2 regions of the Bacillus sp. 5RYD7K genome follow, and region 1 is predicted to be linked to the other one. Evidence: riboswitches for the same ligand, from Rfam matches in the RefSeq annotation. Region 1 holds a riboswitch; the other holds the start of a gene.
What was found. A riboswitch is a leader RNA that binds a small molecule or an ion and turns the genes downstream of it on or off. The one in region 1 is predicted to bind thiamine pyrophosphate.

Region 1 (3,534 bases):
CGATATGATCGGAAAACAATGAGTCCGGCGTTCCGCGGTACACCAGCTTCGTGCCGCAGAGCACAAGGATCGAATCGGCATAATCTGAGACGAGCTCCATATTATGTGTCACCATTAAAACAGCCGTTCCTTCCTTTTGGATCTCCTGAAGCATCAGCATGCACTCACGCGCCGTTTTTGCGTCCTGCCCGAAAGTCGGTTCATCAAGCAGCAAAACTTTCACCTGATGCATAAGCATCGTCGCGACGCTGAGCCTGCGCTTTTGTCCTTGGCTTAAAGAGAACGGATGCTGTGAGGCATAGCGTCTCAGGCCGAACCGGGTTAAGAGCTGAAGAGCTTTCTCCTTTGCGGCTTGACCGTTTTCAAAGCCGAACAAGAGCTCTTGAATGACGGAATCTGTGACAAACTGGTGTTCAGGATTTTGGAAAACATACCCCATCAGGCGCCGAAGCTCTTTTTCCGAATAGGAATCTACCGGTCTGCCGTCTATTTTGATGTCTCCGCTCACAGGGCGGATGAGCTTGGCCGCGGCGGACAGGAGCGTGGATTTTCCGGTTCCGTTAGGGCCGGCAATCGCGGTGATTGACCCTTTTTTTACGGAAAAGCTCACGTCTTGAAAAATGGTGTCCGTTCCTCTTGTGAATGACAGCCCGTGAACACTCAGCGCGTCCTCTGCCGAAAGCGCGGCGGGCCGGGGGCCGGGAAAGGGCGGTACAGGTTCTTGAAACAGTCTTTCCTTGCACAATGTAAAAGGGATGCTGACGTGCTTCTGCAATGAGATCACCCGCGGAATCGGAATGCCGAGCTGCGTCAGCTCTTCAAGTTTTGTTTCAAAGATCGCGTCGGTCTCTCCGTCCATCACCTTCTGACCCGTTCCGTCAAGGACAATCGTCCTGTCTATCCATGGCGCCCAATGATCAAGCTGATGCTCGATAACGAGAAGTCCGAAGCCTTTTTCGGCCTGCAGTTCTTTGATCAGCCGCACCAATTCCCGCACGGAATATGGATCAAGCTGTGCCGTCGGTTCGTCTAAAATAATGAGTTCCGGTTCCATCGCAATGATACAAGCGAGCGCGACCTTTTGTTTTGAACCGCCTGACAGCGAGGCGATCGTCCGTGTTTTCAGATGAGTGATTTCTAATTTTTCCAAAACGTCCTCAATAATTGAGTCCATCTCTTCTTTTGTATATTGCAAATTTTCCAGACCGAAGGCTATTTCATCTTCAACCGTCAGCATGCAAAACTGCTGATCCGGATCTTGAAACACGACGCCGATGGATCGGGCGGCGGGTTCTGACAGGTCCGAAAGATGTGTTCCGTATAAGGAAACGGTTCCCGTTTGAACTGCATCGCAGGCTTCCGGATACAGACCGTTTAAACAAAGTGCGAGCGAGCTTTTACCGCATCCGCTCGGCCCGAGCAATAAAACCCGTTCTCCTTTGCGGAGCTGAAATGACACGTCTTGAAAAACAGGCTTCTCATCCTGCTCATAAGAAAAGGTAAGACGGCGGACCGATAGAAGGGGTTCAGATGCCTGCATCTTGGTTCACCTGTTTCTTTTTCTTCTTGAATTCTTTTCCGAGCGCCATGCCGTTCAGCACCCCTGTGTAAGCCAGCGCATCACTGATTGCTTTGCCGAGAAGGCCGGCAAGAAGCGCACCTGAGACCAGGCGGATGAGAAGCATGACAACTAATAAACCCGGATTCAAAACAGAGTATCCGGAAATGAACAAGTCATAAATGAAGCTCGCAACAGAAGACCCCATACCGGATAAAAGGAGCACGGGCAGGGTATACACCCGCCAGCGTGTCGCAAAAAAGACCGCTTCTGCACCGATTCCCTGCGCGATGCCGATCAGAATCACCATCGGCCCTGACGGATTTCCGAGTAAACACTCTACAAACGCGGCGATGATTTCAGAAACAAGCGCCGCTCCCGGTTTTTGAATAATGTAGGCGGCAATCACCGAGACGATAAACCAAATACCGTAAATCGGTTCGTAGCTCATCCGGCCGAAAAACCCTGCCGCTATATTGCTTGCATGAGTTGATAATAAATAAACGACAGCGAATACAACACTGATGACGGACATGACGACAATTTCTCTCATTTTCCAATTTTTCATTGTGATCTCCTGCTTTCTTATCGGATAGTCGTATGTATGAAAGAGTTGATTTTACGAAAGACGATTGATCGTAAGTTTCATATTGCAGTGTCCTCCCCCGTTTTTTAATGAAAAATAAAAAACTGCATATCCGAGGGAATATGCAGCAGCAGAACGAAAACGCATGGAAAAAACCCTGCGCTCCGGTCAATCTGCACTTCCCCACGCTGGTATTATCCAGATCGGGTTATAAGGGATCAAAACACGCCTGCCGCATGTTTTATCTCAGCCGATAACAGCACCCCTAGTGCTTTTCCTATACAGTTTTTTATGATGACATCATCATAGTTGATCATATCTGATTTGTAAACAGCCTTTCTCTAAACAGAGTTTGGAATCGGACCGGAAGATCATTCATAAAGATAAGAAGAGCCCTTTTGATCAAAAGGAAACGGAGGACATCTATGTTTGTTCATACAGTGCAGTCTGGCGACTCGTTATTTTCCATCAGCAGAAAGTACGGATACCCTGTTGACAGCATCAGAAGCGTCAACGGGCTTGAGGAAACGAATATCGTTCCGGGGCAGGCGCTTTTAATCCCTCTTAATGAATATACGGTTCAGCCGAATGATACGTATGCCGTTATCGCAAGTAAGACTTATGTGCCGCAGATGCAGCTGATGCAGGCAAACCCGGATATTCCGCCGAACCGGCTGCGGCCGGGTTTAAAAGTGAGAATTCCGGATATCTCCAACTATTTGGCGGGAACCCTGCAATTTTACGTCATTCGGACACCTGAAGCGGACAGAGAGCTCATTAATGATTTTGCACCCTATTCATCGGCGATTTCTTTGTTTGAATATCATTTTGGCCCAAACGGAGATATCATGAATGATTTAAACGACAGAACCGCGATAGAAACCACATGGCAAAACAGAGTGCGGCCGCTTGCGGTTATCACGAATCTGACAGAAGGAGGGTTCAGCCCGGAATTAGCCCATCAAGTCCTGCAGAACCCGACGGCGAGAACGAACCTCGTCACTAATATCGTCTACCTGACCGTAAGAAAGGGATACGGCGGTGTAAATATTGATTTTGAACGGATCAGGGAAGCCGACCGGGACCTGTTTACAGGATTTCTCCGGCAGTTAAAAACCCGGCTCTCAGAGCACCAGCTCGCGCTAACGATATCGGTTCCGGCGAAAACAAATGAAGCGGTGCCGTGGCTGAGGGGATATGATTACGGCGGAATCGGAGCCGTCGTCGATTATATGTTCATCATGGCGTACGACTGGCACCACGCCGGCAGTGAGCCGGGACCCGTAGCGCCTTTGACGGAGGTCAGAGAAACCATCAATTTTGCCATCAGCAGAGTGCCGAGAAGAAAGGTGATTCTCGGTGTACCGCTGTACGGATATGATTGGGTGAT
Region 2 (3,534 bases), 250 kb from region 1:
GGACCAGATCAGCGATGAGCGCAATAAGGATACACAATGGATTGAGGAGCTCGCTCTGAAAGAAGGCATGAGAAGACTGAACGAACGGGAAAAAATGATTTTGCGAAAACGCTTTTTCCAGGGGAAAACCCAAATGGAAGTCGCAGAAGAAATCGGCATATCCCAAGCTCAGGTCTCAAGGCTTGAAAAGGCAGCCATTAAACAAATGAATAAGAATATCCATCAATAACGGAGAAAGCCTTTAAACATTGTTTTAAAGGCTTTTTTCGTGCGCCGGTTTACGTTTGCGAAAAAGTGATGTATTCTAATGTGTAAAAGTTTTAAGAAAATTGAAACAAATAAACGGGGGAACTGCAATGATTTTACAGCTGGACAATGTGTCATTAAAAAGAAACGGCCAATGGATTTTGAAAGATATCAACTGGCGCGTTGAGAAAAACGAAAATTGGGTGCTGTTCGGACTGAACGGAGCCGGAAAAACAGCCTTGCTGAATATGTTATGTTCTTATTACTTTCCCACTTCAGGAGAGATGCAGGTGCTCGGCCATCAATTCGGCAAAACAGAGCTCGGTGACAGGCTCAGAAAAAAAATCGGTCTTGTTTCAGCGGGTCTTCAGCACAAATTATATGCCGCGGATTCTGCTTTTGAAATCGCCCTCAGCGGCGCGTACGCTTCAATCGGGCTTTACGAAACGCCGAGTGAACAAGTGAGGGAAAAAGCGATCGGTCTTCTGAAGGATTTAGGCGCCATCAGTTTCGCGGACAGACGGTATGAAACGTTATCTCAGGGGGAAAGGCAAAGAGCGCTGATTGCGCGGGCGCTTATGGCTGATCCGGAACTGCTGATTTTGGATGAGCCCGTGACGGGTCTCGATTTTATGGCAAGAGAGCAGCTGCTGGATACGATAACGTCGATCGCTGAAAAAGAAAATGCGCCGTCCATCCTTTATGTCACTCATCATGCTGAAGAAATTCTGCCGGTATTTGATCAGGCGCTGCTTTTAAAACAAGGCGAGGTGTTCGCTGCCGGGAAAATCAAGGACATGCTTTCTGACGAGCGGCTTACAGCGTTTTTCGATATGCCTGTCAATGTCTTATGGAACAACGGCCGTCCATTTTTAACGTGTGCAAAAGCGGCATCATCCGTCAAATAAAATCAATTCACCCTGGGGGTGCTGCTGACATGCAGCTGAGAGAGATGTTAGTCTCAACCCTTAACGGACCTGATCCGGATCATGCCGGCGGAGGGAAGCGGTGAAAAAAAGCGGAGGAAAGTCCGTTTTTACCCGTTTCATTGGATGAAACGGGTTTTTTAATACAGCAAAAGGAGAGATGTTCAATGAACCAGCTTGACATGCTGCTGCAGCAGGCGGATAAACGGCGGGGCGATTTAATACATATTGCTGAAAGGTTGATCGCCTTTCCGACACCGGCTCCGCCTGCAAGAAATACAGCAGATGCTCAGAAGTGGGTGGCCGGATTTTTAAAAGAAATGGGCTGCTCGGTCGATATGTGGGATGTGTATCCGGAAGATCCGAACGTAGTCGGTGTTTTAAAAGGGACAGATTCAAGCGGGCATCAAAGCCTGATTTTAAACGGACACATTGACGTAGCCGAAGTCAGGGATGAAGACTGGGACTCTGACCCGTTTCAGCCGCTCGTTAAAGCCGGCATGCTGATCGGAAGAGGCGCCGCTGATATGAAAGGCGGATTGGCGTGTGTTCTTTTTTCTCTGAAGCTGATCCATGATGCCGGCATTGAGCTTCCGGGCGACCTCATTGTACAGTCTGTGATCGGAGAAGAAGTCGGCGAGGCGGGGACGCTGGAATGCTGCAAACGCGGCTATCACGCGGATTTTGCGGTTGTCGCGGATACGAGCAGCCTGCATATTCAAGGGCAGGGCGGAGTCATCACCGGCTGGATAGAATTGAAAAGCAAACAAACATTTCATGACGGCATGAGGCGCAATATGATTCATGCGGGCGGAGGCACATTCGGAGCGAGCGCAATCGAAAAAATGGCGAAAATCATCACTGCCTTGGGAGAGCTGGAACGCCACTGGGCGGTAACGAAAAGCTATCCCGGCTTTTCACCAGGCACCAATACGATCAACCCCGCCGTTATTGAAGGGGGAAGGCACGCAGCGTTTGTCGCCGATGAATGCCGATTATGGATTACCGTCCACTTTTACCCGAACGAAACGCACGAACAAGCTGTGGCAGAAATCGAAGACTATATCAATCGTGTCTCTGACGGTGATCTGTGGCTCAGGGAAAACAGGCCGGTGTTCAAATGGGGCGGGTCTTCCATGATTGAAGACAGAGGAGAGGTGTTCCCGGCGCTGGAAATCGACCCGAACCATCCGGCCGTTTCTGTTCTGGCGGAATCGCACTCAGCCGTCAAACAACAGGAGCCCGTCATCGATGTTTCCCAAACCGTAACAGACGGAGGATGGCTTTATCATGCCGGGATTCCAAGCGTCATATACGGACCCGGCGATTTAAAAAACGCCCATTCCGTAAACGAAGAAGTGTCCGTCGATGAGCTGATGGACTATACGAAAATCATGCTGAGATTTATCCACACCTGGTGCAGCCGCAAAAAAGATTGCCCGATGTGACAAGGTTCAGCCCGGCCGCTCATATAATAGGAAAAAGAACGGGCAAAGGGCGTGATACAAATGATCAGCATATCTGAATTTCAAATAAAAGATGTAGTAAACGTGTCGAACGGAAAAAAACTCGGAAGCATCGGTGATATTGATATTAACGTGACAACGGGAAAAATTCAGGCGATTATTTTAGGCGGCAGCGGAAAAGTTCTCGGTTTTTTCGGAAAAGAAGAGGAAATGATCATTCCTTGGCGAAATATAGTTAAAATTGGGGAAGATGTCATCTTAGTGCGTGTAAACGAACCAAAGGGGGGAGCATAATCCTCCCTTTACTTGTAAAAAGCCGGAAATCTCAATGTTTCCGGCACATTTATTTATTTCATTTTTCAATCAGCCGCTAAACGTATGCTTAAAATTGTGTTAAAATGAGTGGGAAATTCGCTTTTTAATGTTTGTCGAAAGGTTGGATCTTCATGAATACATATCACCCGTTTAGTTTTACCACCCCCTCGGCACTCATGATAGAAGACTGGAACTGTGTGAATCAGCATAACACAAAGGTCATCGCCGGATTCACAACGAAAAACGGCGGTGTCAGCAATCCTCCGTATGAGTCATTAAATACCGGATTGCACGTCCGGGACGAAGCTCATGATGTTGTGAAAAACCGTGAAATCATAGCGTCCTTATGCGGTACTGATCTGGATTCCTGGGTATTCGCCGATCAGACACATGAAAACCGCGTCCGATGCGTGACAGCGGGAGATAAAGGAAAAGGGGCGAGAGACTATTCCTCCGCATTCCGCGGGACTGACGGGCTCTATACGAAAGATACGGATCTTTTTTTGGGCCTGTGTTTTGCAGACTGTGTGCCTTTGTATTTTTATGACCCGGTGAAATCCATAATCGGCGCTGCCCATGCC

Region 2: another riboswitch for thiamine pyrophosphate. It lies ahead of ACQE26_RS16095 (acetylornithine deacetylase); the one in region 1 lies ahead of ACQE26_RS17125 (ECF transporter S component).

The regions. Positions count from the first base shown of each region.
Region 1 is NZ_CP191200.1:3,530,688-3,534,221, reverse strand. It holds gene ACQE26_RS17130 (ABC transporter ATP-binding protein) at 1-1,540, opposite strand, end outside; gene ACQE26_RS17125 (ECF transporter S component) at 1,527-2,126, opposite strand; TPP riboswitch at 2,308-2,421, opposite strand; gene ACQE26_RS17120 (glycosyl hydrolase family 18 protein) at 2,570-3,534, shown strand, end outside.
Region 2 is NZ_CP191200.1:3,281,924-3,285,457, reverse strand. It holds gene sigG (RNA polymerase sporulation sigma factor SigG) at 1-229, shown strand, start outside; gene ACQE26_RS16100 (ABC transporter ATP-binding protein) at 357-1,154, shown strand; TPP riboswitch at 1,159-1,267, shown strand; gene ACQE26_RS16095 (acetylornithine deacetylase) at 1,340-2,620, shown strand; gene ACQE26_RS16090 (YlmC/YmxH family sporulation protein) at 2,681-2,932, shown strand; gene pgeF (peptidoglycan editing factor PgeF) at 3,085-3,534, shown strand, end outside.